One region of the Burkholderia sp. EMB26 genome, then DNA from elsewhere that is predicted to be linked to it. Evidence: riboswitches for the same ligand, from Rfam matches in the RefSeq annotation. Region 1 holds a riboswitch; each other region holds the start of a gene.

Region 1 (7,918 bases):
GGTTCACTTCGTCGACGTACAGCACGCCGAGATGCGCGCGCGCCAGCAGGCCGGGCCGGAAGCGCACGCCGTTTTCGGCCAGCGCATGCGCGAGATCGAGCGTGCCCGTCACCTGCTCGTCGCTCGCCGACAGCGGCAGCGTGACGAACTGCCCTTCCGGCAGCAACTCGGCGAGGCCGCGCGCGGCCGTCGATTTCGCGGTGCCACGCGGGCCGCTGACGAGCACGCCGCCGAGCGACGGGTCGATCGCGGCCAGCAGCAGCGCCTGCTGCAACGCGTCCTGCGCGACGAGCGCCGCAAACGGAAAAACCGCGCGGGCGCGGGGCGTCGTCGGATCGGTCATCGCCGTCCTCCTTCCTGGCGTTGTTCGCTGGCGAGCCAGACCGCTTCGATCCGCTCGCGATAGGGGCCCGGCTGCTGCCACAGCCCGCGCTGCATCGCTTCGACGAAGCGTTCGCAGATGCCGTGCAGCGCCTTCGGGTTGTGCCGTTCGAGGAACGCGCGGGTGGCGTCGTCGAACAGGTACGCGTCGGCGACGAGCGCGTACTGGTGATCGGACAGCACGCGCGCGGTCGCGTCATAGCCGTACAGGTAGTCGACGGTCGCCGCGAGTTCGGCCGCGCCCTTGTAGCCGTGACGCTTCACGCCGTCGAGCCATTTCGGGTTGACGACGCGCGAGCGGATCACGCGGGCGATCTCCTCGCGCAGCGTGCGCATCTTCGGCGCGACCGGGTTCGCATGGTCGCCGTGGTAGATGCTCGGCTGCTGCCCGGACAGGTGCCGCACGGCCGCCGTCATCCCACCCTGGAACTGGTAGTAGTCGTTCGAATCGAGGATGTCGTGCTCGCGGCTGTCCTGGTTCTGCACGACGACGTCGATCGTCGCCAGCCGCTCGCCGAACACGTCGGCCGCGGCGTCGCCCGCGCTGTTTTGCGCGTACGCATGGCCGCCCCATTGACGATAGGCGTCCGCGAGATCGGCGTCGGTCTGCCAGCGGCGCTGGTCGATCAGGTCCTGCAGGCCCGCGCCGTAGCTGCCCGGCCGCGCGCCGAACACGCGCCAGCCGGCGCGCCGGCGCGCTTCGTCGGGCGCCACGCCCTGCGCGATCCACTTCCCGCGTTCGCGCTCGATGCGTGCGCGAATCGGGTTCAACGCTTCGGGTTCGTCGAGCGCGGCAACGGCCTGCACGGCCGCGTCGAACAGGTGCATCAGGTTCGGGAACGCGTCGCGGAAGAAGCCCGACACGCGCAGCGTCACGTCGATGCGCGGCCGGTCGAAGATCTCGATCGGCAGGATCTCGAAGTCGGTCACGCGATGGCTGCCGTGCGCCCATTTCGGGCGCACGCCGATCAGCGCGAACGCCTGCGCGATGTCGTCGCCGCCGGTGCGCATCGTCGCCGTCCCCCACACCGACAGCCCGATCGCGCGCGGATAGTCGCCGTGATCCTGCAGATGACGCTCGATCAGCTGCTGCGCGGATTTCAACCCGAGCGACCACGCGGCCTGCGTCGGCACCGCGCGCGTATCGACCGAGTAGAAGTTGCGGCCGGTGGGCAGCACGTCGGGACGGCCACGCGACGGTGAACCGCTCGGCCCCGGCGGCACGAAGCGGCCGTCGAGCCCGCGCAGCAGCTGACGCATTTCCTCGCCGCCGCACGCGTCGAGGGCGGGCAGCAGCATCGTGCGCACGCGTTCGAGCACCGCGAGCGTATGCCGCCATGCGCCGGGCGGCGGCATGTCGATACCGGGTTCGTCGGACGCGGCTCCGCACACGGCGTCGAGCCAATGCTGCGCAAGCCGTTCGAGCCGCTCGCGCGTATCGCCCGCATGCCGCCACGGCGACGCGTCGAGCGTTTGCAGGACGGCCGGCCGCGGCCCGGTCCACGGCGCGGCCCAGTCGGCCGCGAGCGGATCGAAAGCGTCGCCGAGCGCGAGATCGCGCGCGAGTGCGCCGATCAGCCCGGCGCGTTCGCCCTTGCCGTCGCCGACCGGAAAGCGTGCGAGCGCGAGCAGCGTGTCGCGCCGCTGGCGCGCGACCGGCGACGCGCCGAACACGTGCAGCCCGTCGCGAATCTGCGCTTCCTTCAACTCGCACAGCCACGCGTCGACCCGCGTGAGCAGTGCATCCTCGTCGCCCGCATCGCGCGGCGGCGATACGCTCAGTTCGTCGTGCAGGCGATGCTCGGCGATCGTCGCGAGGATCGTCTTGCGCAACAGCTTCGCGCGCCGCGCATCGACCATCAGCGCTTCGTAGTATTCGTCGACCTGCCGTTCGAGATCCTGCAGCGGGCCGTAGTTTTCCGCGCGCGTGAGCGGCGGCATCAGGTGATCGACGATCACGGCCTGCGCACGGCGCTTCGCCTGGCTGCCCTCGCCCGGATCGTTGACGATGAACGGATACAGGTGCGGCAGCGGCCCGAGCGTCAGGTCGGGCCAGCACGCGTCGGACAGCGCGACGCTCTTGCCCGGCAGCCATTCGAGATTGCCGTGCTTGCCGAGATGGATGACCGCGTCGACGCGATACGCATCGCGCAGCCAGAAATAGAACGCGAGATACGCATGCGGCGGCACGAGATCCGCATCGTGGTAGCTCGCGTAGTCGTTCTCGCCGCGCGAGCGCGACGGCTGGATGCCGACGAACACGTTGCCCGCGCGCCAGCCGGCGATCGTGAAGCGCTGCTGCCTCAGCGTCGGATCGGCTTCAGGCGGCCCCCAGCGTGCGTTTAGCGCATCCCGCACGGTGGCCGGCAGCCGCGCGAAACGCGCGACGTAGTCGGCCAGCGCGTAACTCTGAAACGCGGGACGCAGCGTGCGCACGGCGGGATCGTTGGTCACGCCTTCGGTGAGTTGCGCGATCAGCGCGTCGCCGTCGGGCGGCAGGTCGGCCACCGTGTAGCCCGCGTCGCGCAGCGCCGCGAGCACGCGCAGCGCGGAGGCCGGCGTATCGAGCCCGACGCCGTTGCCGATCCGCCCTTCGCTTTGCGGATAGTTCGCGAGGATCAGCGCGATGCGCTTGTCGGCGTTATCGAGCGTGCGCAGCCGGCACCAGCCGCGCGCGAGCGCCGCGACGAACGCGATCCGTTCCGCATCCGGCTGGTAGCGCACGACGTCGACCTCGGTATGCGGGCAGCGATACGCGAGCCCCTTGAAGCTCACCGCGCGCGTGACGATGCGCCCGTCGACTTCGGGCAGCGCGATGTGCATCGCGATGTCGCGTGCGTGCAGGCCCTGGTTGTCGGCCACCCACGCGTCGCGATTGCCGCCGGACAGGATCACCTGCAGCACCGGCGCGTCGCCGGCCAGCACGTCGGGCTCGGGGCTGTCGATCGCGCCGGCAGCGAACGCGGTGGTATTCAGCACGAGCGCGACGCCGTGCGTGTCGCAGAGCTGCGTGATGACCTCGCGGCTCACCGCGTCCTTCAGCGACGTCACCGCGATCGGCAGCGGATTCAGCCCGTGGTCGATCAGTGCGTCGGCCAGCGCGTCGAACACCGCCGTGTTGGCGGCCTGCCAGTGCGCGCGATAGAACAGAATCGCGACGACCGGCGCGCCGGGCGTCCAGCGCGGTCGCCAGTCGTCGACGCTCGCGCGGTCGCGCGCCGGGTGATACAGCGCGGCGGCGGGCAGCGGCCGCGGCGGTTCGGGTTCGTCGCCGAAGCCGAACGTGTGAAACGCGATGCTGCGCAACAGCGCGTCGGCGTTGTGCACGCCGCCTTCGCGCAGATAGCGCCACCACAGCCGGCACAGCTCGGGCCTGACCGTGCTCTTCGCGACGAGGTTCGGGTCCTCCTGCAGGTCGCCCGAGAACATCGCAAGCTGCTGCCCGCGCTTCGACGCGAGCGACACGGCCTGCTCGATCCCGTACGGCCAGTACGCTTCGCCGCCGAGATGATCGATCACGACCGTCTTCGCGTGCCGCAGCACGTCGTCGACGTAGAAATCGACCGACGCCGGCTGGCGCAGGAACGTGACGTTCGCGAGCCGCACGCTCGGGAACCCTTCGGGCAAGTGCGGCACGACGCTCGCGAGCAGCGACAGCGTCGTGTCGGCCGAACTCAGGATCACGATGTCGGCCGGCTGCTGGTCGATCCGGACGACGCCCTGCGTATCGTCGACGAAGCCGCCCGGCGTGGTGCGCAGCAGATGCATCGTGCGTTACGCCTGTTGCGGCTCGGCCGCGCACGCGGCGTCGAACGCGCGTTGCAGCGCGGCCGCGTCGAGATCCTCGCCGATCAGCACGAAGCGGCTCGCGCGGGTTTCGCCGTCCTGCCAGCGGCGGTCGAAATAGCTGTCGAAGCGGCGACCGACGCCCTGGATCACGAGCCGCATCGGCGCGCCGGGCAGCGCGGCGAAGCCCTTCGCGCGGTAAATCGTGTGCGCTTCGACGACACGTTGCAGCGCGGCGATCGTCGATTCGCGCGTGCCGGCGTCGCCCGATACCACCACCGAATCGAAATCGTCGTGATGGTGATCGTGATCGTTGTCGTCGGCCGAGCCGTGATGGTCGTGACGCAGGTGGATCGTTTCCTCCGACGCCGATTCGAGGCCGAGCAGCAGCGCGAGGTCGAGCTCGCCGCGCGTCGCGCGCACGATCTTGACCTGCGGCGGGGTTTCGTCGCGGATCGCGGTTTCGATCTGCGCGAACTCGGCGTCGCCGACGAGGTCGGCCTTGTTTACGATCACGAGATCGGCGGACGACAGTTGATCGGCGAACAGTTCGTGCAGCGGCGATTCGTGGTCGAGGTTCGGATCGGCGCGGCGCTGTGCGTCGACGGCCTGCGGGTTTTCCGCGAACTGGCCGCTCGCGGCGGCCGGCCCGTCGACGACGGTCACGACCGCGTCGACCGTGAAGCTGTTGCGGATCGTCGGCCAGTTGAACGCCTGCACGAGCGGCTTCGGCAGCGCGAGGCCCGACGTCTCGATCAGCACGTGATCGATGTCCGCGCGGCGCTCGACCAGCGCTTCCATCACCGGATAGAACTCTTCCTGCACGGTGCAGCACAGGCAGCCGTTCGCGAGTTCGTACAGCTGGCCCGTTGCCTCGCCCTGCGCGCCGTCGGCATCGTCGCAGCCGATCCCGCAGCCCTTGAGGATTTCGCCGTCGATGCCGAGCTCGCCGAATTCGTTGACGATCACCGCGATGCGGCGGCCTTCGGCGTGCTGCAGGATGTGGCGCATCAGCGTCGTCTTGCCGCTGCCGAGAAAGCCCGTGACGATCGTGACGGGCAGCTTGCGTAGGGTCATGGTAGGTCCGGTGTCGAAGAGGGAATCAGGACGGGATCGTCGCGTCGGCGGCGACGCGGCAATTCAGCGGGCGGTGCGCGGGAAGCTCGCCGCGTGATCCGCGCGGACAGCCGCGCGGCGGGCGGGACAACGAATCGGACATGGTGCTTCCTTGCGAACGGTCGACATCGTGAATGCCAACACGGCTGCCGCGTGCGTAGCCCGTGTCGCCTGCCGTTCGCCGTGCCGGCCCGGGCGCGTTCGCGCGGCGGGCGGATCGGGGCAAACAGCGGGAAACACCGGGCGTCGGGCCTGCGGCGGCCGTGGACGATGCGCCGCCTCCCCGCGGCGCTGAACCCCAACGTTTAGGCCGGTATCCGGGCTGACGAACACGCCGCTTCGCCTTCCCGGATACGCGCGGCATCCAGTGGCGGTCGTCCGCATGCGCGCGGCATGCGGCGAAGCGGCGCTGCGTGGCGCTTGCGCGCGACGCGTTCGCTTACCGTTGCGGGGGCAGCACAGGTTGGCTCGACTGCGGCGCAGGCAGGCTCCCTGTTTCCCGTTTAACTGCGCACGCCGGAGCGGCGCGCGCGAGCACCAAAACGCGTGCGAGTGTAGGCGGCGGTGCGGGGAGCGTCAAGGCGAGCGACCGGCGACGAACGCGAATGATTGTCGTTTTCAACTACACGAGATAAACTTCACCCGATAACAACACGAACCACCGCGCAACGGCCATGTGAGGCAATCACTCAGTCATCCTCAAATTTCCATGTCGAAACGACAGATATCCGGGCGGCGTTTTCCTGTGCTGGCCCTGTCGCTGTGCTCGATTGCCGGCGTTGCTTCCTGCCCTGCCGCGGCGGCCGAGTTCGACGACGAACTGCCCGCGGTCGAGGTGCGCAGCCGCCGTCATCCGAATGATCCGCGTGCGGAAAGCGTGAGCACGGCGACCCGCACCGCGAGCGATCCGCGCGACGTACCGCAAACCATCGACAGCGTCTCGGTCGAGGAAACGCTGTCCTATGGCGGCCGCACGCTTGCCGACGCACTGGCCGGCGTGCCCGGTGTGTCGAATACGTCGGACACGCGCTTCGATTCGTTCCGCATTCGCGGCTTTTCCAGCGCGGGCGACTTGCTGCTCGACGGCATGCGCGACGATGCGCAATACGTACGCAGCCTCGGCAACATCGAACGCGTCGAGGTGCTGAAGGGGCCGGCTGCCGCGCTGTACGGGCGCGGCAGCGGCGGCGGCGTCATCAACCGGATCACCAAGCAGCCGTTGCCGGAAAACTTCGGACATGTGTCGGCGACGACCGGCAGCTACGGACGGCTCGGCGCGTCGGTCGATCTCAACCGGATGCTGTCCAGCGCGTGGAGCATGCGGCTCAATGCGGGACGCGAACACGCCGGCAGCTTCCGCGACCACGTCGACGGTACGCGTCAGTTCGTCGCGCCGTCGATCAAGTGGCACGACGCGCGGCGAAGCTGGCTGCTGCAGTTCGAATACGACACGTACCGACGCGTGCCCGATCGCGGCATGCCGGCGCCGGTCGCCGCGGTCGATGCGGCCGGCAAGCCGCTCGCGTTCTCGCTGCCGTCCGCACCACGCGCAACCTTCTTCGGCGCGGCGGGCCGCGACACGATCCGCGACGAGACCATGAACTGGCGCTCGGTCTTCACGCATGCGCTCGACGGCGACTGGGAATTGCGCCATACGCTCGGCGTGCTGGATTTGCGCAGCACCTTCGACAATACCTACGTCACGCAAAGCTACGTCGCGAAGCCGCGCGACTACCGGCGCGTGCAACGCGCACGTTACCTGCAGGACATGACGCAGCTCAACGTGCAGACCGGCGTCGAACTGGGCGGCAAGGTCGCGACCGGTCCGGCGCTGCATCACCTGCTGTTCGGCATCGAATACGGCTGGCAGAAGCGCACGCCGGCGCTCTGGCAGGCCGACGCGGCGCCGGTTCCGGTGACCGGACCGGATCGCTTCGCCCTCGTCGGCTCGACGCCGCGCCCGTACGCGATGAACCGCCACCGTGTCAGCGACTACGCGCTGTTCGCGCAGGATCGCGTCGACCTCGGGCGAGCGTGGAAGCTGCTCGGCGGCCTGCGCGCGGAACGTTTCGACGTCGATTCGACCAACGCGCTGAACGGTCTGCATGCGCGGCGCACGACGACGGCATGGAGCCCGCGGCTCGGCGTCGTGTGGTCGCCGGTCGGCGCGCACAGCCTGTATGCGTCGTACAGCAAGAACTTCGCGCCGGTCGGCGGCGACCTGATCGGCATCACGCCCGACGCGCGCGGCAACGCCAACGATCTCGGCCCGCAATACACGCGCCAATACGAGATCGGCGTGAAAAGCGACTGGCGCGATGGCGCGCTGAGCACGACGCTCGCGCTGTTTCAGCTCGACCTGTACAACCGCCGCATCGCCGACCCGGTTCGCCCGGGCTTTTTCGACCTCACCGGCCTCGAACGCAATCGTGGCCTGGAACTGGGCGTCGCCGGCCGGCTCACGGGCGACTGGTTCGTCCGCGGCGGCATCGGCTGGCAACACGCGCGGGTGGTCGACGCCGAGCCGAAGTATGCGGGCAAGCGCTCGGCGGGCGTGTCGGCGTCGAACGGCAGCCTGTTCGTCAGCCATGCGCCGCTGCGCGGGTTTTTCGCCGAACTCGGGGTCGTGTACGAG
Region 2 (7,918 bases), on a different replicon from region 1:
ATCGAGCAGCTCCATGTCCGAGCGCGACGTCTCGATCGTGATCACGTCCGCGTCCATGTCGGCGATCGACGCGATGATGTCGTTGAACTCCGAATAGCACATGTGCGTGTGGATCTGCGTATCGTCCTGCACGCCATTCGCGGTTATGCGGAACGACTCGACCGCCCACTTCAGGTATTCGCTCCACTGCGCGCGGCGCAGCGGCAACCCTTCGCGCAGCGCCGCTTCGTCGATCTGGATCACGCGCACGCCGGCCTGCTCGAGATCGAGCACTTCGTCGCGGATCGCCAGCGCAAGCTGGTAGCACGACACCGAGCGCGGCTGGTCGTCGCGCACGAACGACCAGTTCAGGATCGTCACGGGGCCGGTCAGCATCCCCTTCATCGGCTTGTTCGTCAGCGACTGCGCATAGGTGATCCACTCGACCGTCATCGCCTTCGGGCGGCTGATGTCGCCGAACAGGATCGGCGGCTTCACGCAGCGCGAACCGTACGACTGCACCCAGCCGAACTGGCTGAACGCGTAGCCGTCGAGTTGTTCGCCAAAGTATTCGACCATGTCGTTGCGCTCGGCTTCGCCGTGCACGAGCACGTCGAGTTCGAGCGATTCCTGTTCGCGGACGCTGCGTTCGATCTCGGCCTGCATCGCCGTGCGATAGCCGGCTTCGTCCAGCGTGCCGGCCTTGAACCGGCTGCGCGCCTGGCGGATTTCGGCGGTCTGCGGGAACGAGCCGATCGTCGTCGTCGGGAACGCCGGCAGGTTCAGGCGCGCCGACTGCTTCGACGCACGCTGCGCATACGGGCTCGCGCGGTTGCCGAGCCGCGCGTCGATGCGGGCGATCGCGGCCTTCACCGCCGGATTGTTCACGCGCGGCGAGCGGCGGCGCGACTCGATCGCGGCGGCATTCGCGGCGAGCGCGTCGGCCACCGTGTCGCGGCCTTCGTTCAGGGCGGTCGCGAGTACCTTCAGCTCGTCGAGCTTCTGCAGCGCGAACGCGAGCCATGAGCGGATTTCCGCGTCGAGCTTCGCCTCGTTCGCGAGATCGACCGGTACGTGCAGCAGCGAGCACGACGGCGCAAGCCACAGCCGGTCGCCCAGTTGCTTCGCGAGCGGCTCGAGCCAGTCGAGCGTCGCGTTCAGGTCCGTCTTCCAGATGTTGCGGCCGTTGATCGCGCCGATCGACAGCACGCGTTCGGGCGGCAGCTCACGCACCAGCGCGTCGACTTCGTCGCGTGCGTTGATCGCGTCGATATGCAGGCCGTCGACCGGCAGCGACGCCGCGAGCGTCAGGTTGTCCTGAAGCTGGCCGAAATACGTGGCGAGCAGCAGCTTGATACGGCGCGTTTCCAGTGCCGCGTACGCGGTGCGGAACGCGTGGCGCCATTCGGCATCGAGCTCGGTGACGAGAATCGGCTCGTCGATCTGCACCCATTCGACGCCCTGCGCGGTCAGCGTGTCGAGCAGCGCGCCGTACACGGGCAGCAGCTTCGGCAGCAGCGCGAGGCGATCGGAATCGTCCTTCGCCTTGCCGAGCCACAGGTACGTGACGGGGCCCAGAATCACCGGCTTCGCATTCACGCCCTGCGCGTTCGCTTCGGCCAGTTGCTGCAGCAGACGCGACGGATCGAGCGAGAAGTTCGTGTCCGCATGGAACTCCGGCACGATGTAGTGATAGTTCGTGTCGAACCACTTCGTCATTTCGCCGGCCGCGACCCCGCCGCAGCACGCGGCATGCGCCTCCGCCGACTGCGCCGACCGGCCGCGCGCGACGCGGAAAGCGTTGTCGAGCGCATCGCCGTGGAAATCCTGCACGCGCTTCGGCAGGTTGCCGAGCGTGAAGCTCATGTCGAGCACCTGGTCATAGAACGCGAAATCGCCGATCGGCGCGAGATCGAGGTCGCGCTGGTCGTGCCAGTGGCGCCGGCGCAGTTCGGCGCCGAGCGCCTTCAGTTCGTCGCGCGACGATTCGCCCTTCCAGTAGCGTTCGAGACCGAACTTGAGTTCGCGCTTCGCGCCGATGCGCGGAAAACCGAGGTTGTGTGTCGTGACCATGAAGCTGCCGTCCAGAGAAAAATGAAGATCCGGCAGCCATCATAGGGATTTCAAACCATGAAATAAAATGGCATTATTTCATTCATCCATTAACATTCTTCATGTATTCGTCGGGTGTGCGCAAGCCATGCTGGAACGATTCCATCTCGTCGTCATTCGTGAAGTCGAGCGCCAGGGCTCGCTGACCGCGGCGGCCCATGCGCTGCACCTCACGCAGTCGGCCCTCAGTCATACCGTCAGGAAAATCGAGCAGCAGCTCGGCACGCCGATCTGGGACCGCGAAGGCCGCGGCCTGCGGCTCACGCAGGGCGGGCAGTATCTGCTGAAGCTGGCGAACCGGCTGCTGCCGCAGTTCGAGCTCGCCGAGGAACGGATGAAGCAGTACGCGAAGGGCGAGCGCGGCACACTGCGTATCGGGATGGAGTGCCATCCGTGCTACCAGTGGCTGCTAAAGGTCGTGTCGCCGTACCTGTCGCGCTGGCCCGACGTCGACGTGGACGTGAAGCAGCGCTTCCAGTTCGGCGGCATCGGCGCGCTGTTCGGTTACGACATCGACGTGCTCGTGACGCCCGATCCGCTGAACAAGCCGGGGCTGCGCTTCGATCCCGTGTTCGACTACGAACAGGTGCTGGTGGTCGCGGAAGCGCACCGGTTCGCGAATGCCGACTACGTGACGCCCGAGCAACTGACCGACGAGATCCTGATCACGTACCCGGTCGAAACCGACCGGCTCGACATCTACAACCAGTTCCTGACGCCGGCCGGCATCGTGCCGAGGCGGCACAAGTCGATCGAGACGACCGACATCATGCTGCAGATGGTCGCGAGCGGACGCGGCGTGGCCGCGCTGCCGCGGTGGCTCGCCGACGAGTATGCGGACCGGATGCCGGTCGTGCCGGTCAAGCTCGGCAAGAACGGCATCGCGAAGCAGATCTTCCTCGGCATCCGCGAAGCGGATGCCGCGATCGACTATCTGGCCGCGTTCGTCGCGCTGGCGCGCGAATCGACGTGGAGCGCGCCGCGCATGCTGCGCTAGGCGCGCCCGCCCGGCCCGCGCGTCAGGCGGCGCGAACGCCGGTGCCGGTGCGTTCGCCGCGTTCGACCCACGCACCGAACAGCAGGCCGATCGTCGTCCACATGATCACCTGCATGCCGATGGCCGCCACGCGGAACTTCCACAGCAAGGCCGCCGGGAAATCGGCCGGCAACTCGCTGACCGACGGCAGCCCGATCTGCACGGCCGCGATGATCGCGACAAACACGAGCCCGGCGACGATCGACGCGTTCCACTGCCCGAGCTTCGCCACCAGATGGCGGCGCACGCTGACCGAGAACACCATCGTTGCGACCGAGATCGCGATCATCAGGAAGAACAGACCCGTGCGATACCCGATCGTATCGGGGTCGCCGACCGACGGCGGATTGGCCGGGTACTTGAGGTTCGGCACGATCACGAGCGCGACGAACGCCGCCAGCGCGAGCCAGGCGGCCAGCGGCCGTGCCGGCAGGCGGCTGCCGCGTCCGTACGCATACGCGAAGACCAGCGAGAACAGCCCGCCGAATGCCGCGCCGTAGGTCACGACGCCCGTCAGTAGCCCGAGGCCGGCCTGCGTGTGGCGGCTGACCAGTTCCGGCTCCGGTGCCTCGCCTTGGGCGGCGGCGGTTTTCTCTTCGAGGGCGATCGCCTGATCGACTTGCGGTTCGCCGACGACTTTCGCGAAACCGAACGTGAGGAGGCCCGCGGCGATGCCTGCGAGCATCCCGCGCATGAGCAGCTTTCCGACCATCTTTTACTCCGCGTCAGTGGCAGGGAAAGCCGAGCAGATGGCGGCCGTCGTGGACGAATTCGTGGACATACATGCCCGGCACGAGCGACGTCGCGCCCTGTTCCGCACCGACGAAATAGAGTGCGAGCAGCAGGATCAGGCCGACGAACACGGCCCACGGCAACAGCTCACGGACGGGGATGGGTGCCGGCACGACCGCCGGCTTCAGCACTGCTTCGCTCATGGATGCACCTCAGGGGAATCGCGCCCCGACAAATGATGGATGGGTACGAAGGCAGGTCTGGCTTCCGGGATCATCGATTCCCCGGTTACAGTGGCGCGACCGCGCCGGAATTGCACCGGCTTCCGCGCTTCGTATCGGGCGAATTGTACGCGCGAACGTTCGCGTATTGAAGCGACGACAGATGGGCAAGCGCGCCCCGCTCCGGATCATCCGACCACCGACATGAACCTGCATGCCTCGCTGCGCCTGATCGCGCACGCCTCGACCCGCGCGATGCGCACCGGCACGTTTCCCGACGACGATCCGCTCGACGCGCGCGGGCTTGCCGAAGCCGCCGCGCTGCACGGCCGGTGGACGGCCATCGCCGGCTCGCTCGTGCTGTGCAGCCCGGCACGCTGCGCAACGCAGACCGCCGACGCACTCGGGCTGCACGCCGACATCGACGACGCGCTGCGCGACATCGACTACGGCGACTGGCGAGGCAAGCGGCTGCACGATCTCGCACGCGATCTGCCTGACGAACTTGCCACGTGGATCGGCACGCCGTCCGCGTCGCCGCATCGCGGCGAATCGTTCGACGCCGCCGCACGTCGGGTCGGCACGTGGTTCGACGGGTTGCCGCGCGAGCGCGACGTCATCGCGATCACGCATGCGCCGATCGTCCGCGCGGCCATCGCGCATGTGCTGCGGATGGACCACGCCGCGGCCGCGCGTCTCGACGTTGCGCCGCTGTCGTGCACGACGTTCGTCGCGTCGCCGGCCGGCTGGACGTTGGCGGCGACGGATGATGAGCAGCGCGATACCGGCGCGTAAGCCGCTGTCGTGTTCACTATGTGAGTGATCGACGCGACTCGCTGCCTCGCATGCCGCCACTCGCCTTACATCCCCGTAAGACACACCGTTCGTCGTCCCGACTGTCATCAAACTGACTGCTAGCCGCAGCTAGGATCGGACGCGGTTCCCTACGAGATGCCGTCATGAATCAACCTGCTTCGTCCGCCCCGAACAATCCGGGCTCCGTCGCGCGCACCCGGCAGGTCGGCTATGCCGCCTTCCTGCTGGTGCTCGTGCTCGGCGCCGTCTATATCGCCACCCACCTGGTCGCCGATCTGGCGCCGGTCCGCGAAGGGACGCTGTTCCCGTACCTGCTGCTCGGCGCCGCCCTGCTGATCGCGCTGGGCTTCGAATTCGTCAACGGCTTCCACGACACCGCGAACGCGGTCGCGACCGTGATCTATACGCACTCGCTGACGCCGAACGTCGCGGTGATCTGGTCGGGCATGTGGAACTTCCTCGGCGTGATGGTCTCGAGCGGCGCCGTCGCGTTCGGCATCCTGCAGTTGCTGCCGGTCGAGCTGATCCTGCAGGTCGGCAGCGGCTCGGGCTTCGCGATGGTGTTCGCGCTGCTGATCGCCGCGATCGTGTGGAACCTCGCGACCTGGTATTTCGGGCTGCCGTCGTCGAGCTCGCATACGCTGATCGGGTCGATCATCGGCGTCGGGCTGATGAACCAGCTGATGCATGGGCCGTCCGGCACGAGCGGCGTCGACTGGGGCCAGGCGCTCGGGGTCGGCAAGTCGCTGCTGCTCTCGCCGATCGTCGGCTTCCTGTGCGCGTCGCTGCTGCTGCTCGTGCTGAAGGCGCTCGTGCGGATTCCGGAGCTGTACAAGGAGCCGCCGAAGGATCAGCCGCCGCCGTTCTGGATTCGCTGCCTGCTGATCCTCACCTGCACCGGCGTGTCGTTCGCCCACGGGTCGAACGACGGGCAGAAAGGGATGGGGCTCATCATGCTGATCCTGATCGGCACGGTGCCGACCGCGTATGCGCTGAACAAGGCCGTCACGCCCGCCGAATCGCAGACCTTCGTGGCGGTCGCGAACCAGGCGGCTGCGACGTTCGGGAAGTACACGAACGGCATCGCGCCGTCCGCGAACCCGCGTGCCGATGTCGAACATTACGCGCAGCACCGTGAACTGACACCCGCCGTGCTGCCGGCCGTCGCGCAACTGTCCACGTCGCTCGCGACCGCCGTCGGCGCGTCGGGCTCGATGGCGGCCGTGCCCCAACGCGACGTCGACAACGTGCGCAACACGATGTACCTCGTGTCCGAGGCCATTCGCCTGATCGAGAAGTCGGGGCAACCCGCGTTCGCCGCCGCCGACAAGCTCGCGATCGACAACTACCGCAAGCAGCTCGACCACGCGACCAAGTTCATTCCGACGTGGGTGAAGGTCGCCGTCGCGATCGCGCTGGGCCTCGGCACGATGGTCGGCTGGAAGCGCATCGTCGTGACCGTCGGCGAAAAAATCGGCAAGCAGCATCTGACCTACGGACAAGGCGCATCGGCCGAACTCGTCGCGATGCTGACGATCGGCGCCGCCGACATGTACGGGCTGCCCGTGTCGACGACTCACGTGCTGTCGTCGGGCGTCGCGGGCACGATGGCGGCGAACGGTTCCGGGTTGCAATGGAGCACGGTGCGCAGCCTCGTTCTCGCGTGGGTGCTGACGCTGCCGGCGTCGATCGCGCTCGCGGCGGGGCTTTACTGGTTGTTCCGGTCGCTGGCCTGATTTGTGGACGCGGCGGGTGGCGGGCGGGAGCCGGCCATCCGCCGCGATAGGCTGGATCTGGCGTTTCGCTACCTCTCCGCTTCTCCTTCTCCTCCGCCACCTCTCTGGTACCTCACCACATTCAGTGTGCCGATGCCGCAGCCCGCTTTTCGCTGTTTCATCATCCGAATTAAAGCGCAAGATCTGGAGCGTACCGGCGCATGGACGCCGCTAGACTGGGTTCATCAACTTCCAGTGGACTCGACCGTGCGCGACTGCACGGCCCCACACCGCCGATGCCCAGAGGTACGCCCGTGAACATTGCCGATCTGCAACCTGCCGTCGAATCGCTGGACATCGCGCAACGCGTCGACGCCCTCGACTGGCCGACGGTCGAGGGCGAACTCGATCGCTACGGATGCGCGCGCGTACCGGGCCTGGTGTCGGCAAGCGAGTGCGATGCACTCGCGTCGCTCTATCCGTACGATGCACTCTATCGTTCACGTGTCGTGATGGCCCGGCACGGCTTCGGCCGCGGCGAATACAAGTATTTCGCGTATCCGTTGCCTGCGGTCATCGCCGAGCTGCGCGCGACGCTCTACCCGCATCTCGCGCCGATCGCTAATCGCTGGAACCAGGCACTCGGAGTCGACGTTCGTTATCCGAAGGAGCATGCGACGTTCCTCGATCGCTGCCATGCGGCGGGACAGACGCGACCGACGCCGCTGATCCTCCAATACGGCGCCGACGACTACAACTGCCTCCATCAGGACCTGTACGGCGAGCACGTGTTTCCGCTGCAGGTCGCGATCCTGCTGTCGGCGCCGGGCCGCGATTTCAGTGGTGGGGAGTTCGTGTTGACGGAACAGCGACCCCGCATGCAGTCGCGTGCGGAAGTGGTGCCGCTGACACAAGGCGACGCCGTGATCTTCGCGGTGCACGGCCGGCCGGTGCAGGGAACCCGCGGCGTCTATCGCGTCAACTTGCGCCACGGCGTCAGCCGGATTCGAAGCGGCCATCGCCACACGATCGGCATCATCTTCCATGATGCGCAGTAGCGGGAATCGGGACGACGGCGTTACTGTCGTCCGCATATCGCATTCGGCCTTGATGCTCGTTCCGGCACCGCACGTCATTGTCCGGAGAGCGCGACGGTCCAGCATGGTTGCCCGGAAGGCCCATTCGCCCGCGGTGACGGCAAACCGGTTACGCTGATCGTCAAGCGATCGCCACCGGGACGAATCGGCACCTCGGGTAAGCGCCGAAAAACAAGCGCACTCACTGGTTGCACCGCCAATTCGATTTGC
Region 3 (7,918 bases), 920 kb from region 1:
ACCGACGACCCGCGCGCCGCGGCGCTGCATGCGGCGCTCGCAACGCACGGGATCTGGACGCGGCACTTCCCGGCCCCGTCGAGCGTGCGCGTCGGCTTGCCGGGCAGCGAAGCCGAATGGCAGCGCCTCGGCGACGCGCTCGCGCAATGCGTACCCCTGCTGCAGGCGTCCGCATGAGTCCGCGCATGTTCCGTCGGCTCGCGCCGGCCGCGCTGCTGACCGCGCTCGTTCATGCGCCGCTCGTCCACGCCGACGTCTCGACGCGCGACGACGCCGGCAATACGGTCACGTTACCCGCGCCTGCCCAACGCGTGATCAGCCTCGCGCCGCACGCGACCGAACTCGTCTACGCGGCCGGCGGCGGTGCGAAGCTCGTCGGCACCGTCACGTACAGCGACTATCCGCCCGCCGCGCAAGCGGTGCCGCGCGTCGGCGACAACAAGGCGCTCGACCTCGAACGCATCGCCGCGCTAAAGCCCGACCTGATCGTCGTCTGGCGGCACGGCAACGCCCAGCGGCAGACCGACGCGCTGCGCGCGCTGCACATTCCGCTGTTCTTCAGTGAACCGAAGCATCTCGACGACGTATCGTCGTCGCTGCGCCGGCTCGGCACGCTGCTCGGCACGCAACCGACCGCCGATGCCGCCGCGGCCGCCTTCATGCGCGACATCGCGGCCCTGCGCGCACGCTACGCGGCACGCCCGCCCGTCTCGATGTTCTTCCAGGTGTGGGACCGCCCGCTGACGACGCTCAACGGCACGCACCTGATCAACGAAGTGTTCGAACTCTGCGGCGGCCGCAACGTATTTGCGTCGCTCAAGCCGCTCGCGCCGACCGTGACCGACGAAGCCGTGCTCGCGGCGAATCCGGAAGCGATCGTGACAACGAGCGCCGGGGCGACCCGTTCGAACGAACCGCTGCCGAGCCTCGCGCGCTGGCGTGCGTGGCCCGCGCTGACGGCCGTGGCGCGCAACAACCTGTTCGCGATCGACGGCGATCTGCTGACGCGGCCGTCGCCGCGCATCGCGCAGGGCGCGGCCGCGCTGTGCGAGGACCTGGATGCCGCGCGTGCGCGGCGGCCGGCGCGCTGATGTCCGGCGGCGGGCGGGTGCATCGCGCGTCGATATCGGATGCGCCGGGCGAGCGCGACGGATCGGTCCTGCGCGGCGTCGGTCATCTGCAGACGCAACCGCGCCTACGCGTCCCAGTGCACGACTTCCGCTGCATGTGCGTCGTCGTCCGCGCGCAGCCAGACGGCCCCGCCCGTCGGCACCGGCCGCGACAGCAGCGTATCGAGCGGCACACGCAATAGATGCGACGCGAACGCGCGGATCACGCCCGCATGCGTGACGACCCATTGCGGGCCGTCGAGCTTCGCCATCGCATCGGCCTGCCGCGCAATCCGCGCGACGAATCGCGCCACGCTTTCGCCGCCGTGCGCGCACGCATGCATCAGGTCGGCCGCCCATGCATCGAGTGCCGCGCGGTCGATATCGTCCCAGCGCTGCATTTCCCACGCGCCGAAATCCATTTCCTGCCAGTCGGCATCGCGCCGCAGCGGCACGTCGAGTGCCCGCGCGAGCCGTTCGGCAATCGACGCGCAACGCGTCAGCGGGCTCGTCCAGACCTGTTCGGGCAACGGCGCACCGAGTGTCGACAGATGCGCACGCACGGCCTGCGCGCCGCCATCGGCCGATTCGGCGAGCGGCACGTCGCTGCGCCCGTAGCAGATGCCCGGCTCGATGCCGACGGCCGGATGGCGGATCAGGACGATGTCCATCCGAGCACCACGAGATAGATCGCCAATTCGCCCAATTGCTGCGCGAAACCGAGACAGTCGCCCGTATAACCGCCGATCCGCTTCACGAAGTAGCGGGCCAGCCACGCGCGCACCAGGACGAGCGCCACGCATGCGGCAACGCCCATGCGCCAGTCCGGCCAGAACAGCCACGGCAGTCCGAACACCGCCGCGACGCACGCCGCGCGTGCGTCCATCCGTTGCGCGACCGGCTTCGCCTTGCCTTCGGGCCGCACGTAGTCGAGCGTCATCAGCAGGCTCACGGCCATCGCGCGGCTCGCCGCATGCGCGGCGATCATCGTCCATGCGGCGCGCAGCGGCAGCATCGACGTCAGCGCCTGCCATTTCAGCCCGAGCGCGATCAAGAGCGCGACCGCACCGAACGTGCCGATCCGCGAATCGTGCATGATGCGCAGCACGTCGTCGCGCGTGTAGCCGCCGCCGAACGCGTCGCAACTGTCGGCGAGGCCGTCTTCGTGGAAGGCGCCGGTCGCGAGCAGCGTCGCGGCCATCGACAGCCCGACCGCGATCGACGGTGGCAGCGCGCGCAGCGCGACGAGATAGACCAGCGCGCCCCATGCGCCGACGCAAGCGCCGACGAGCGGGAAATAGCGCGCGGCCTGGTCGAGATCGCCGGCCGCATAGCCGATCGAGCACGGCACGGGCACGCGCGTGAAATAGCCGAGCGCGACGAAGAAGTAGCGCAGTTCGGCCCGCATGCCGCGCGCGCGCTCAGGCGTCACGATTGTCGACACCGGCGGATTCGAAACTCGCCATCTCGCTCAGGAACGCGGCCGCCGCGCGCACCAGCGGCAGCGCGAGCGCGGCGCCCGTGCCTTCGCCGAGCCGCAGGTCGAGCGCGAGCAGCGGCTTCGCGCCGAAATGCTCGAGCATGCGCCGATGGCCGGCCTCGTGCGACGTATGCGAGAACACGCAGTAGTCGCGCACGCCGGGCGCGATGCGCTCGGCGACGAGCAGCGCGGCGGTCGCGATGAAGCCGTCGACGAGGATCGTCATCCGCTCGCTCGCGGCCGCGAGGTACGCGCCCGTCATCATCGCGATCTCGAAGCCGCCGAACGTCGCGAGCACGTCGAGCGGCGCGATCGCATGCGAATGCTTGACGAGCGCGCGGCCGAGCACCGCGCGCTTGTGCGCGAGGCCCTGATCGTCGAGCCCCGTGCCGCGGCCGACGCATGCGTCGATCGGCACGTCGAGCAGACGGCTCATCAGGCACGCGGCCGACGACGTGTTCGCGATCCCCATCTCGCCGAAGCCGATCACGTTCGTGCCGAGCGACGCGTGCAGGCGAACGCGCGCCGCGCCGGCGGCCAGCGCGGCCATCGCCTCGTCGCGCGTCATCGCCGGCTGCGCCGCGAAGTTGCGCGTGCCGCGCGCGACCGGCAGCGACACCAGCCGGTCCGACAGCGGCAGCGGCGACGCGACGCCCGCATCGACGATCTCGAGCGTGCTCTGCGCGACACCCGAAAACGCGTTGATCGCCGCACCGCCGGCCAGGAAGTTCGCGACCATCTGCGCGGTCACCGCCTGCGGATAAGGACTGACGCCCTCGGCCGCGATCCCGTGGTCGCCCGCGAACACGATCGTCGCGGGCCGCTGCACGACCGGCCGCTCGGTGTGCTGGATCAGGCCGATCTGCAGCGCGACCGCCTCGAGCTGACCGAGGCTGCCGGGTGGCTTGGTCTTGTGGTCGATCACATGTTGGAGACGCTTGCGCAGTGCGTCGTCGAGCGGCGCGATCGCGGGCGGGAATTGGGTCGGAGTCGTCATCGAGGAGCCGTGTCGTGCGCGCGGCATGCGCCGCGCATCGGAAAAATCGGAACGGGAAACGTCATTGTCGCGCAGGCCATGCGGGCAGCAGCGCATCGCGGCCGTTCTCGCGGATCAGCACGAGCGGATAGCCGAACGCGTCGCTCGCGCGCTCGGGCGTCAGCACGTCGTGCACGCGGCCGGCCCACGCTTGGCCGCGGCCGTCGAGCAGCAGCGCATGCGTCGCGAAACGCCGCGCGAGATTCAGGTCGTGACACGAAAACACCACCGTGCGCGGGCCTGCCGCGAGCCACGCGGCGAGCGCGGTCAGGCAGTCGATCTGGTGATGCAGGTCGAGATGCGCGAGCGGTTCGTCGAGCAGCATCAGCGGCGCATCCTGGCACAGCGTCGCGGCCAGCGCGACCCGCTGCCGCTCGCCGCCCGACAGCGACATCACGTCGCGCGCCGCGAGCGGGCTCAGGTCGAACGTCGCCAGCGCATCGCGCGCGGCCGCGCGGTCGTCGTCGCGCTCCCAGCCCCAGCCGCCGAGATACGGAAAGCGGTTGAGCAGCACCGTGTCGAACACCGTCGCGCTGAACGCATCGTGCAATTGCTGCGGCATCAGCGCGCGGCGCTGCGCGAGGTGCTCGGGACGCCACGCGGCAAGCGGCCGGCCGTCGATCTCGACGTGTCCGCCAGCGGGCGGCTGCAATCCCGCGAGCGTGGCGAGCAGCGTCGTCTTGCCCGCGCCGTTCGGGCCGGCGACGCACCAGATCTCGCCGGGGCGGAACGCGTGCGTGAAGCGATCGAGCAGCGTGCGCGCGCCGGCCTTCAATGTCAGGTCGACGGCCCTGTAGTGCATGTCGCCGGCGGCGGCGTACGATGTGGCGCCCGTCATCGCATCGGCCTCCTCAGCAACATCCACAGGAACACCGGCACGCCGATCAACGCGGTCATCACGCCGACCGGCAGTTGCGCGGGCGCGATCGCGGTGCGCGCGAGCAGGTCGGCCGCCATCACGCCGCCACCGCCCGCGAGCATCGCGGCCGGCAGCAGCATCCGCTGGTCGTTGCCGAACGCGAGCCGCAGCGCATGCGGCACGACGAGCCCGACGAAGCCGATCGTGCCGGCCGTCGTCACGGCAGCGGCGGCGGCCAGCGACGCGACGAGATAGATCCGCACGCGCAGCCGCGCGACCGGCACGCCGAGCGCCTGCGCGGTCGCGTCGCCGCGCAGCAGCACGTTCAGTTGCGACGCGGCCGGCAGCGCGACGCACGCGCTCAGCAACAGCGCGCCCCACGCGAACCACGGCGCCGTCGCGCCGTTCAGGTCGCCCGTCAGCCAGAAGATGATGCCGCGCAGCCGCGCATCGGGCGCGAGCGACAGCAACAGCGTGACGAGCGCGCCCCATCCCGCCGCGATCACGACGCCGGTGAGCAGCAGCCGCGGCGATGCGTCGCGCGATTCGCCGCGCCACAGCTCGCGTCTGGCGAGACCGAGCACGAGCGCGACCGAGACGAGCGAACCGGCGAACGCGGATGCGTCGACGAGCCACCACGCGCCGCCCGCGATCATCGCGACGAGCGCGAAGCCGGCCGCGCCGCCGGACACGCCCAGCACGTACGGCTCCGCGAGCGGATTGCGCAGCAGCACTTGCAACAACGCGCCGGCCAGCGCGAGCAGCGCGCCGCACGCGAAACCCGCGAGCGCGCGCGGCAGGCGCAGCGTGCGGACGATATCGGCAAACAGGGTATCGCCGCCGTGCGGCACGAGCGAAGCGAGTGCCTGCCACGGCGACATCGGCACGCTGCCGATCGACAGCGACGCGACGAACAGCAATGCGACCACGGCGGCCAGCGCGGCCCAGATGACAGTGGCGCGTGCGGCGCTCATGCGGCGCACGGCCGCGCGCCCGACGCACGGCGCATCCGCTTGCAGGGGCCGGCCGGGCGCGACGGGGGCGCGTGGCGGACGATTGGGGTCGGCATCGAAGAACGTTCCGTGAAGCATTGCGCGCCCCGCTTCCCCGCAGGCCGCGCGTCATGGAGCCCGTGCGGGCTCCCCGTCTCGGCCGGTATCCGGGCTGGCGGCGGTCCGGCTCGCCTTCCCGCGCGATGACGCGCAGTGGCCCGCGCCCGCGTGCGACCTGCACGCGAAACGCGCCCGAGCCGGCCTGCGTCATGCGACGCGGCCGCTTACCGTTGCGGGGGCAGCGCAGGTTGACGCGCTCGCGGAGCCCGCACCCTGCTTCCCGTTTAACCGCGCGTCCTGCGCGCGAGCACCGAGGCGGCGCCAGTTTAGGAGCCGGTCGCGCGAGCGTCAAGGAAGCGTCCGGAGACACGCGGGACGCGCCTATTCGCGGCAAGAAGCAGGGGTGTTACGACTGGAAACGTTACAGATGTCGGATTGCGCGTTATTCCGCGCTAAAATGCTGGGTCTTTAGAGGACGCAGCAAATGCTCAACGAACTCGAAACCCTATCTCAAAATATTGGCCGTCTGATTTCGCTGAACAAGCGCTATCACTCGGAACGGCTCGCGCTCGAGGAGCAGGTCGCGCAATTGCGCGCGGAAGCGGACACGGTCCGCGCGGAACTCGCGCAGCTGCGCGACGAACGCAATGCGCTCGCGGCCGAGCGCGACACGCTGTCGGCGAAGATCGACGACGCCCAGGTGAAACTGAACGCGATTCTCGAAAAGCTGCCGCGCTCGAAGAGCGCGGAGCAAGCCGACAACCAGCTCGACCTGCTGGATGCGCAGGCGCGCACGGATGGCGATGACGCGGCCAGCCACGGAGAACATGCATGAGCACCAAGCAGATCGAAGTCTCGATTCTCGGTCAGCCCTATCGGCTCGCCTGTTCGGCCGAGACCGAAGCGGCGCTGCTCGAAGCGGTCGCGCGCGTCGACGCCGAAATGTCGAAAATCCGCTCGAACAGCTCGGTACGCGGCACCGATCGCATCGCGGTGATGGCGGCGCTGTCGCTCGCATCGGAATTGCTGCGGCTGCAAACGAGCGTGCGGCATGGTGAAGCATTTCCGGCGGAGGAAATCCGTCGTACAATGCACCAGATGAACGAACAACTCGGTGCGGTGCTCGCACAGCACGAGACGCAGTAACGTTTCAAACGATGCGTCGATTCCCCTTGATCTCGACGGTCAACGGTGGTCAAATTGGCGCATCGAATCACAGTTCAGTCAGCTTCCCTGCCTGGTTCGCCAAGGTCATATATTCCTTGAACCAATGCCATGTGCACGGTTGCGGAAATTTGTAGCACGGGCGCGCGCGTCACTCTGTCTGATGTACCCGAAGTGCTGCTAACTGCGACCAATTCTGAACCTCAGGTTCAGGATGCCGGCCTAGCGGCCAAGGCGGGGGCCTATCCAACGGCATCGGGAACTTCCGATGCCGTTTCCTTTTGAGGGTCTGTTTGCATGCGGAACGCGCATGCGAATGCCCGAAATCGCTCGTCCCCCGAGGGGACGTCCTTGCGGGGCGCAGGCAAGAAGCGAGGAGCGCCGTTTGGCCGAGCCAAACAAGTGACGAGCGACGCCGCCATACGGGCGATTTCGGGCATTCCCGTGGATTGAATTTTTAGTTTGGGTTGCCACGAGAACGGCCGTCCTCGTGGCAACGCATGCGCGTTCCGCATGCAAACAGACCCTCATGCCCATTCTGCGTCGATTACGATCCATGCAATACTGGCTGATGAAGTCCGAACCGGACGAAGCAAGCATCGACGATCTCGCCAACGCACCGCAGCGCTCGCTGCCGTGGACCGGCGTGCGCAACTATCAGGCGCGCAATTTCATGCGCGACACGATGAAGATCGGCGACGGCGTGCTGTTCTATCACTCGAGCTGCCCCGAGCCGGGCATCGCGGGCCTCGCCGAAGTATCGTCGACGCCCTACCCCGATCCCACGCAGTTCGATCCGAAAAGCCCCTATTACGATCCGAAATCGACGCAGGAAGCGCCACGCTGGCTGCTCGTCGACGTGCGCTTCGTGAAGAAGTCGCCGCTCGTGCCGCTCGCCGCGCTGCGCGAGCACGACGAGCTGGCCGACATGCGCGTGCTCGCCCGCGGCAACCGGCTGTCGATCACGCCGGTCACGCGGGCGGAATGGCGCTTCATCACCGAAAAGTTGATGAAGTAGGCCGCGCGCCAAAGGTCAAATCTGGTCAGTACACGCCGCCGCGACGGAACTCGCGGCCGGTTCGCACGGCCTAAGCAACCGCTGTCGGCCGATCGGGCCGGCTGTCGTTTTTTTCGTCGCGCGGTACGCCCGCGTCGTGCACGCGTGATCCGCGTGCGCGCCCTCGCACAAGGAGTCCAACAATGACCAAGAAATCCGCA
Region 4 (7,918 bases), on a different replicon from region 1:
CAGCGGCAGGCCCTCGTCGCGGGCGCGCAGCACCATCGCGGCGGCGAGATTGCCGCCGGCCGAACGGCCGCCGATGACGACGTGTTCCGGTGCGTAGCGCTCCAGCACGTAGGCATAGGTCGCGATGCAGTCGTCGAGCGCGGCCGGATACGGATGCTCGGGCGGCATCCGGTAGTCGACGCCGTAGCAGCGCACGCCGAGCCGGTCGGCCTGCATCTGCGCGCCGGCACGGCACGCGGCGCCGCCGCCGACGACCAGCGCGCCGCCGTGCAGGTCGATGGTCGCATAGGCGCTGGAAGCCTCGGCTTCCGGTGTCGCGACATGCACGTCCGCATCGCCGACGCGGATCGTCTCGACGCTCGAACGCAGATAGCCGGCGAGCTGCTCGACCGCGGCCGCGTAATGTGCGTCGGCGCTGGCCTTCACGCGCATCCACGCGTCGATATCGTCCGGGGCCGGCATCACGTGCAACGCGTTCAGCGGCACGCCGTCGTCGCCGGTCAGGCGTTGCAGCGCGGCGCGTGCTTCGTCGCTGATCGAGGTCGGGAAGGGAACGACACGGCTCGGCAGTACGACGCCGTCGGGTTTGTCTTTCATCGCTCGGGTTCCGTTCGGTGCGTCAGGCGGCCGACGGCCAGTGACGCAGCATCACGTCGAGCGCATCGAGGCTGCGCGACCACGACGCGTCGGAATCCGGCGCGCTGTGCGAGAAGCCGCCGGCGCTTTCGAGCGTCACGTAGCCCATGAAGAAGCCGCCGAGCAGACGGATCGCGTGCGCCTGTTCGGTTTCCGGCAGGTCGTAGCCGCGCAGCACCGCCGCCGTCATCCTGACGAGCTGCCCGCCCGCGCTTTCGGCGGCCCGTTCGGCGCTCACCGGATGGCGCGCGGCCGCAAAGCGGCCCGGATGCGCCCGCGCGTAGTCGCGATAGACGTTCGCGAGCGCGGCCAGCGCGTCCTTGCCGGTGCGGCCGGCCAGCGCGTCGGTGGCGCGATCGGCCAGCTCCTGCAGCGCGAACAGCGCGATCCGGCTCTTCAGATCGTCGAAGCTCGGGATATGGGAATACAGGCTCGCCAGCTTGACGTCGAAATGTCGCGCGAGCGCCGCGCCGGTGAGCAGCTCGAAGCCGGTTTCATCGGCGAGCCGCGCGCCGGCTTCGACGAGCTTGTCCACGGTAATGCCGGCACGCGCCATGACGAATGCTATGCGGATTAGTCAAAAAACTAATTCTATTAGGTTTGGCCGCGATGTCAATTTTCCGCGCGTGCCGGCGTGGCGCTTCATGCGGATGCGTGAGCTCGTCAGAACGTATAGCTGACCTTGCCGAACGCGGTGCGCCCGAGCGTGTTGTAGCCGTACGCGGTCATGTACTGCCGGTCGAACAGGTTCGACAGCGACGCCGACACGGTCAGGTGCGAATTGATCCGGTACGACGCGCGCAGGCTCACCGTCAGGTACGACGCCAGATACTGCCGGTTGGCCGGATCGTCGAACGTCGAACCGCCGTACAGCAGCGACGCGCCCGTGCTCAGCGCATGCAGCTTCAATTCGTCCCACGTGTGGTCGACGTTCAGGCTGACCGTCTGGCGCGGCCGGCGGCTGAGCCAGGTCTGGTTGGTCTCGTCCTGCGGATTCAGGATGCCGACCGCGATGCTCACCGGCGTTGAACGGCCGATCGTCCCCTTGTACGACAGGTCGATGCCGCGAATGTGCGAACGGCCGATGTTCATCGGCGAGAACGTTGCCGGGTTGTAGGCGATCAGGTTGTTGACGCGCGTATCGTAGATCGCCGCGGTGAAGGTGCCGTACGCCGTGTTCGCGTCGAGCGCGGCCTCGACCGACGTGCTGCGTTCCGGGCTGAGGCTCGGATTGCCGTAGCCGGGATAGTACAGGTCGTTGAACGTCGGCAGGCGGAATGCATTGCCGTACGACACGCGCGCCGTGTAGACCGGCGTGATCGCCCACGACAGCGCGGCGTTGCCGGTGTTCACCGCTTGCCCGGCGACGATCTCGTGGCGACCCGCGACGAACATCGTCACGCTGCCGAGCGTCGCCGACTGGTGCAGCGAGAACGCGGAATCGTTGCGCGTCGGTACGCCACCGGGAATGTCGACCGGCAGGAATGCCTGTTCGCGCGTGAAATCGTAGGCGAGCTTCGATTCGCCCGACAGCGGCAGGCCGAACAGATGAAATCCGTGCGCCTGATGGGTCAGCGACGTCGACGTGCTGATGCGTTGCGAATTGATCTGGTCCGTCGCGAGGGCCGGGTTGTCCGCATAGATGAACTGGCGGTCGTTCGCATAACCGAACGACTGGTCGAATTGCGTATCGGGCGTGATGTCGAGATGGAACGCGACGCCGGTCGTCAGCTGGTGATCGAGCTCGCGATTCGCGTAGCCGCTGTTGTCGTAGGACAGGTCGGAGCGGTGGTACAGCGCGAACGTCGAGATCGACCAGTTGTCGCGCGCATAGCCGAGCCGCGCGTCGAGATCCTGCGCGTGATACGGATTGCGGCCGTCTTCGTGACCGTAGAAGAACGGCCGCGTCGCGTCGATGCCGGCCGTGTTGTAGTCGTGCAGCCCGAGCGAATAGGTGAGCCCGCCGAGCGCGGCCAGCGGCCCCGTCGACGGCACTGTGCCCGACGTGCGGAACCGCGTGTCGAACGTCTTGTTCGTGCCGCCGCCGAACGACACGGTGGTCTGGTTCGGCTGTTGGGCGGCGCGGCGCGTGAAGAGTTGCACGACGCCGCCCATCGCGTTGTTGCCGAACGACGCGGCGGCCGGCCCGGAGATCACCTCGACGCGCTCGAACGCGTCGGTCGGCAGGTCGGCCCACGGCGCGATGCCGGTGGTCGGCGAGCCGATCCGGATGCCGTCGATGAACACGGCGACCTGGCTCGCCGACGAACCGCGGATGCTGACCGACGCGGACGAGCCGGGCCCGCCGTTCTGCGTGACGGTCACGCCCGGCAGCGTCGCGAGCGCCTGCGTGATGCTCGGGTCGGCCGGCGACAGCCGGTCGAGATCGTCGCGCGTGAGCACCTGGGTCGACGCGTAGCGCCGGTCGAACGATTCGGGCAGGTGCCGCGTGTCGGTCACGCTGATCGTCGGCAGGTCCGCCCCTTCCGCGGGCCCGGCGGGCTGCGCAGGCGCCGTGTCGCCGGCCGCATGGGCGAGCGGGGAAAGCAGCGCGGTGGCGGCGGACGTGGCGAGCAGGTGACGAAGGTTCATGAGACGGCGGGACAAAGCGAGTAGCGGGTACGGCGATCGTGAGCGGAGGGCGGACAAGCAACGGATGCCGACGGCGTGTCGGTGCGACGCTTCCGGCCGGGAAGCGGATTCGGGAACGATGGACATCTGGTGGATCCTGAGGTCGGGTCGTCCATGCAACGGGCGACCACCCGGGGGCGGTGCCTGGCGCATCGGGACACCCCGCCCGGTGCGGCTGCCTGGACCTCGGGTCGATGGCAGGTCTCCTGGCTCGCGGGTCGTCATCCGTGCGGGCCTTCCCGGTTTCCCAGTGGCATGCGGTGGCACGGATTCGCCGCTCACAGTTGCGGGGGCAGCCGCAGCTTCGAGGCGTTGCCTCGCCTGCGTTCCCTTTTGATCCCATCCCTGGGAACCATCAGCGCGCAAGGGTAATGGCGTGCGCTCGCGCACGTCAATCGTCCGGCTGCCTGCGGATGCGAAAAAACGTCATTGTCCCGCGTCAGCTTTCCGGATCCTTTCGTTTCATGCGCGCGGGCCGTGCGTCTGGTCTGACGAAACGGGGCGAGCGCGTGCCCTCGAGCCGGAACCGGCTCGGCGCGTTGCGCGGGCCGCGCTTTCCTCGACAGTTTCCCGTTCGAACCTGCCGCTCGCGTGCGCGATCTCGTTCAAACGGGCGAGGCGGAACCCGGGCGCGTATTGCACCGTGTGGATATCGCGGGTTCGAGCTGAACGGCCCGCACTCGATGACAGGAGACATCATGACCGACACCCGAAGCCGGTTCCTCGCCGGCCAGTGCACGCTCGCGCAGCGCCGCGCATCCGACCCGACAGGACGTTGACCGACATGACCGATTCGATTCGCTTCGACGGCGGCACCGCCGTGATTACCGGCGCGGCCAGCGGCATCGGCAGCGGGCTGGCACGCCACGCGGCCGCGCTCGGCATGCGCGTCGTACTGGCCGATCTCGATCCGGCGAAACTCGACGCGTTCGCCGCGACGCTCGACACCGACGTGCTGTGCGTGCCGACCGACGTCAGCCGGCCGGAAGCCGTCGACGCGCTGGCCGAAGCCGCATGGCGGCGCTTCGGCGGCGTCGACCTGCTGTTCAACAACGCGGGCGTGATGGCGACCGGCTTCAGTTGGGAAATCACGCCGGAGCGCTTCGAGCGCAGCTTCGCGATCAACGTGCACGGCGTGCTGAACGGGATTCGCAGTTTCGTGCCGCGCATGCTCGAACGCAACGCGCCGGCGCGGGTCGTGAACACCGCATCGGTCGGCGGCTTCCTGCCGAGCCCGCTGATGTCGCCGTATTCGGCGACGAAATTCGCGGTGGTCGCGCTGACGGAATCGCTGTACGGCGAACTGAAGATGCTCGGCGCACCGGTCGGCGTGTCGCTGCTCGCGCCGGGGCCCGTGCTGTCGGGCATCTTCAACGATCCGTTCGGCGCCGCGCACGACCGGCCCGAGGTGCGCGGTTTCGTCGACACGATGCGCACGATGCTGAACGCACACGGGCTCACGCCCGACGCGTTCGCCGAGCGGGTATTCGACGGTATTCGCGCCGGGCGCTACTGGCTGATTCCGCAACCGGAGACGCTCGACGGCGCGCTGCAGCGGCGCACCGACGACATCCTCGCCGCCCGCGATCCGTCGCTGCCGTCGTTCTGAATGCCGGCGGCCGGCGCGTGTCGTTACATATGCGTGCCGGCGTGCGTGCGGCCGCCCGGGTCGCCGCCGCGATCGGGCGGCGTATTGTTCTGATCGATCTTCGCGAACACGAAGCCGACGGGCGGCAACGCGGCGGGCGAACGGTGCGTCGCTTGCGCGACTGCGGGGGCCGGCGATGCGGCGGGAAAACCGGATGACGTCACGCCCGGTTGAGCGAACGCCGACAGGGAAGCGGCCGCCAGGGCGGCGGCGACGATCGCGTGCGTATTCATGGCGACTCCTTCACGACTGACTTCAGGACGACGTAATCAGTCTAGGGCGCGAAACTTAACGCGACGTGAAGGGTCGGCGGCGCGCGCATGACAGGATCTTCATGCGCGCCGCGACGGTCAGGCCGGTGCCGACACCAGCGCGCAGAAGTTCTCGAGATCGACGTTGCCGCCGCTGATCACCACGCCGACGCGCTTGCCCTGCAGCGCATCCTTCATCCGTCGCACGGCGGCGAACGACAGGCAGCCGGTCGGCTCGACGACGAGCTTCATGCGCGTGGCGAAGAAGCGCATGCAGTCGACCAGTTCCGCGTCCGTCGCGGTCAGGATGTCGTCGACGTCGCGGCGGAGGATCGGGAACGTCAGGTTGCCGAGGTGCTGCGTCTGCGCGCCATCGGCGATCGTGCGCGGCGTGTCGATGTGCACGATCGTGCCGGACCGGAACGATTGCTGGGCGTCGTTGCCGGCTTCGGGCTCGACGCCGTACAGCTTCGCGTGCGGCGACAGCGCCCGCGTGGCGAGCGCGGTGCCCGACAGCAGGCCGCCGCCGCCGAGCGGCGTGAATACCGCGTCGAGCGGGCCGACTTCGTCGAACAGTTCCTTGGCCGCGGTGCCCTGGCCGGCGATCACGTCCGGGTGATCGTAGGGCGGAACCAGCGTGAGCCCGTGCTTCTCCGCGAGCTCGCGCCCGATCTGCTCGCGATCCTCGGTGTAGCGGTCGTAGGTCACGACGTTGCCGCCGTAGCCGCGCGTCGCGGCCATCTTCGCGGCCGGTGCGTCCCGCGGCATCACGATCGTCGCCGGAATGCCGAGGATGCGCGCCGACAGCGCGATCGCCTGCGCATGGTTGCCCGACGAGAACGCGACGACGCCGTGCCGGCGCTGTTCCGCGCTGAAGCGCGACAGTGCATTGAACGCGCCGCGGAACTTGAAGGCGCCCATGCGCTGCAGGTTCTCGCACTTGAAGAACACCTGCGCGCCGAGCGCGTCGTCGATCGTCCGCGACGTCATCACCGGCGTGCGGTGCGCATGGCCTTCGAGCCGGGCCGCGGCGGCGGCAACGTCGTCGTACGTGGGGAGAGTCGGAGAGTTCATGGTCGCTAGAGGTCGAAAAGGTCAGTCAACGGGAAATTCGATACGGGACGGCAGGGCGCGCGGCGTCACTTCGCATCGTTGTAGACGGTGGCGCGCGAGACGCCGAGATGCTGCGACACGATTTCCATCGCGCGGCGCACTTCGAGGAAGCCGTCGGCCTTCAGCGTCTGCATCAGCTCGCGGCGCTGGTCGGTCTTCAACTCGCGCGGCGTCGTCGCGAGGCGCGTCGCGAACGCGTCGATGCGCTGCCGGATCGCGTCCGCGCCGGCCGGGTCGAGCGTTTCGACGACGGTCTCGCCGTCCGTGCGGCAGAACTGGTTCAGCATGCCCTGGAAGCCGCGGAACAGCGTGACGTCGGCATTCAGGCACAGCGCGGCGACGTAGCGTCCGGTCGAATCCTTGATGCCGATCGACGTGCTTTTCGCGGTGCGGCCGTCGGCGAAGCGGTTCGGGTAGTTCGCGAGCACCTGCGGGAAATCGTCGTCGGCGATGCGGGCGAGGCCGAGCTCGGTCGCGGGATCGCCGACCGCGCGTCCGGACAGGTTGTTGTGGATCGCGAGGATCGCGTGCTCCGGCGTGCGCAGGTCATGCACGACGACCTCGGTGAACGGCGCGAACATCGCGCCGAGCCCTTCGGCGATGCGCTGCACCTGCTCGATCAGCGAGGCCTGTTCCGATGGCCGCGGTGTGTCGTTCGTGCTCATGCGTGGTCCTGGGGAGCCGGGGTGTCCGTCGTTTCCGATCGCGTGATGTCGGCCAGCAGCGGGCGCGCGATCCGGACGTAGTCGGCCGCGTCGAGCACGACCGAGCGGTCGAGCCGGCCCGCGTTGAACGCGATCTCGTCATTGTGTTCGACCAGTGCGGGATCGACGACGAGCGTCACGTTCGAATCGAATGCGAACGGCGGCACGGCGCCCATCACGCAGCGCGTGACGGCGGCCGCGACGTCGGGCGACGCGAGCGTCGCCTTGCGCCGGCCGAGCGCATCGGCGACCTTGCGGAAGTCGATCTTCAGGTGGCCGGGAATCACCGCGAGCGCGGTGGCGTCGCCGCCATCCTTGAACGTGCAGAGCATCGCCTTCGCGCCCTGTTCGGGACGGGTGCCGCGCAGCGCGGCGATCGCGTCGGATTTGCCTTCCGCCGGATGCTCGAGCACGCGGAAACGCGCGCCGGCGGTATTCAGCAGTTCGCACAGCGTGTCGAAAACGGGCGAGTCGTTCATGTTGCTCCGGAGCAGGCAGGCCGGCGCGCCGATGCGCGCGGATCAAAGAATTGTCCAAGTATAGACGTTTTGTCATGGCTGTGACAAAGGGGGCGCGCTCGTCGTTGCCCGACCGCGGCCCAGGCATGTCGTTCTTCAGCAGCCGAAAGGGCATTTCGTATTGCGGGATACGCGCCGGATTCCTGTCGCCGCGTTTTACCGCCGCTTGAAACCGTGTTTTGCATCGCAAAAACGCCTGGCTATCTCATTGAAAAACAACAGAAATTTATATCTTATGTCTTATATAAGACTTGACCGAAATTTCGCTGGACGGGATTACTATTGAGTCCATGCAGTTCGCTTCGTCACACGCGGCGGGCACGCTGAACCCTTTACTCAAATGCGCTTCGTTCCCAGGAGATAGACATGTCCCAATATCAAGACGACATCAAGGCAGTGGCTGGTTTGAAGGAAAAC

What was found. A riboswitch is a leader RNA that binds a small molecule or an ion and turns the genes downstream of it on or off. The one in region 1 is predicted to bind cobalamin.
Region 2: linked by a shared signal. The riboswitch ahead of KU887_RS24215 (CbtB-domain containing protein) and the one ahead of cobW (cobalamin biosynthesis protein CobW) in region 1 are both predicted to bind cobalamin.
Region 3: linked by a shared signal. The riboswitch ahead of KU887_RS13140 (iron ABC transporter permease) and the one ahead of cobW (cobalamin biosynthesis protein CobW) in region 1 are both predicted to bind cobalamin.
Region 4: linked by a shared signal. The riboswitch ahead of KU887_RS19505 (TonB-dependent receptor domain-containing protein) and the one ahead of cobW (cobalamin biosynthesis protein CobW) in region 1 are both predicted to bind cobalamin.

What each region holds. Positions count from the first base shown of each region.
Region 1 is NZ_CP078070.1:1,865,367-1,873,284, reverse strand. Features, by position in the region: gene KU887_RS08780 (ATP-binding protein) at 1-343, opposite strand, end outside; gene cobN (cobaltochelatase subunit CobN) at 340-4,149, opposite strand; gene cobW (cobalamin biosynthesis protein CobW) at 4,156-5,244, opposite strand; cobalamin riboswitch at 5,574-5,840, opposite strand; gene KU887_RS08765 (TonB-dependent siderophore receptor) at 5,993-7,918, shown strand, end outside.
Region 2 is NZ_CP078071.1:1,660,145-1,668,062, forward strand. Features, by position in the region: gene metE (5-methyltetrahydropteroyltriglutamate--homocysteine S-methyltransferase) at 1-2,052, opposite strand, end outside; gene KU887_RS24205 (LysR family transcriptional regulator) at 2,180-3,088, shown strand; gene KU887_RS24210 (CbtA family protein) at 3,111-3,839, opposite strand; gene KU887_RS24215 (CbtB-domain containing protein) at 3,853-4,062, opposite strand; cobalamin riboswitch at 4,095-4,238, opposite strand; gene KU887_RS24220 (histidine phosphatase family protein) at 4,285-4,875, shown strand; gene KU887_RS24225 (inorganic phosphate transporter) at 5,040-6,632, shown strand; gene KU887_RS24230 (2OG-Fe(II) oxygenase) at 6,908-7,669, shown strand.
Region 3 is NZ_CP078070.1:2,787,599-2,795,516, forward strand. Features, by position in the region: gene cobD (threonine-phosphate decarboxylase CobD) at 1-177, shown strand, start outside; gene KU887_RS13115 (cobalamin-binding protein) at 174-1,091, shown strand; gene cobC (alpha-ribazole phosphatase) at 1,196-1,780, opposite strand; gene KU887_RS13125 (adenosylcobinamide-GDP ribazoletransferase) at 1,765-2,517, opposite strand; gene cobT (nicotinate-nucleotide--dimethylbenzimidazole phosphoribosyltransferase) at 2,531-3,586, opposite strand; gene KU887_RS13135 (ABC transporter ATP-binding protein) at 3,648-4,463, opposite strand; gene KU887_RS13140 (iron ABC transporter permease) at 4,460-5,575, opposite strand; cobalamin riboswitch at 5,617-5,866, opposite strand; gene KU887_RS13145 (ATPase) at 6,021-6,371, shown strand; gene KU887_RS13150 (cell division protein ZapA) at 6,368-6,682, shown strand; RNA gene ssrS (6S RNA) at 6,764-6,945, shown strand; gene KU887_RS13160 (EVE domain-containing protein) at 7,257-7,718, shown strand; gene KU887_RS13165 (SIMPL domain-containing protein) at 7,901-7,918, shown strand, end outside.
Region 4 is NZ_CP078071.1:626,180-634,097, reverse strand. Features, by position in the region: gene KU887_RS19515 (alpha/beta hydrolase) at 1-597, opposite strand, end outside; gene KU887_RS19510 (TetR/AcrR family transcriptional regulator) at 620-1,171, opposite strand; gene KU887_RS19505 (TonB-dependent receptor domain-containing protein) at 1,300-3,228, opposite strand; cobalamin riboswitch at 3,446-3,639, opposite strand; gene KU887_RS19500 (SDR family NAD(P)-dependent oxidoreductase) at 4,052-4,876, shown strand; gene KU887_RS19495 (hypothetical protein) at 4,900-5,148, opposite strand; gene KU887_RS19490 (threo-3-hydroxy-L-aspartate ammonia-lyase) at 5,266-6,240, opposite strand; gene KU887_RS19485 (transcriptional regulator) at 6,306-6,944, opposite strand; gene KU887_RS19480 (YbaK/prolyl-tRNA synthetase associated domain-containing protein) at 6,941-7,462, opposite strand; gene KU887_RS19475 (isocitrate lyase) at 7,868-7,918, shown strand, end outside.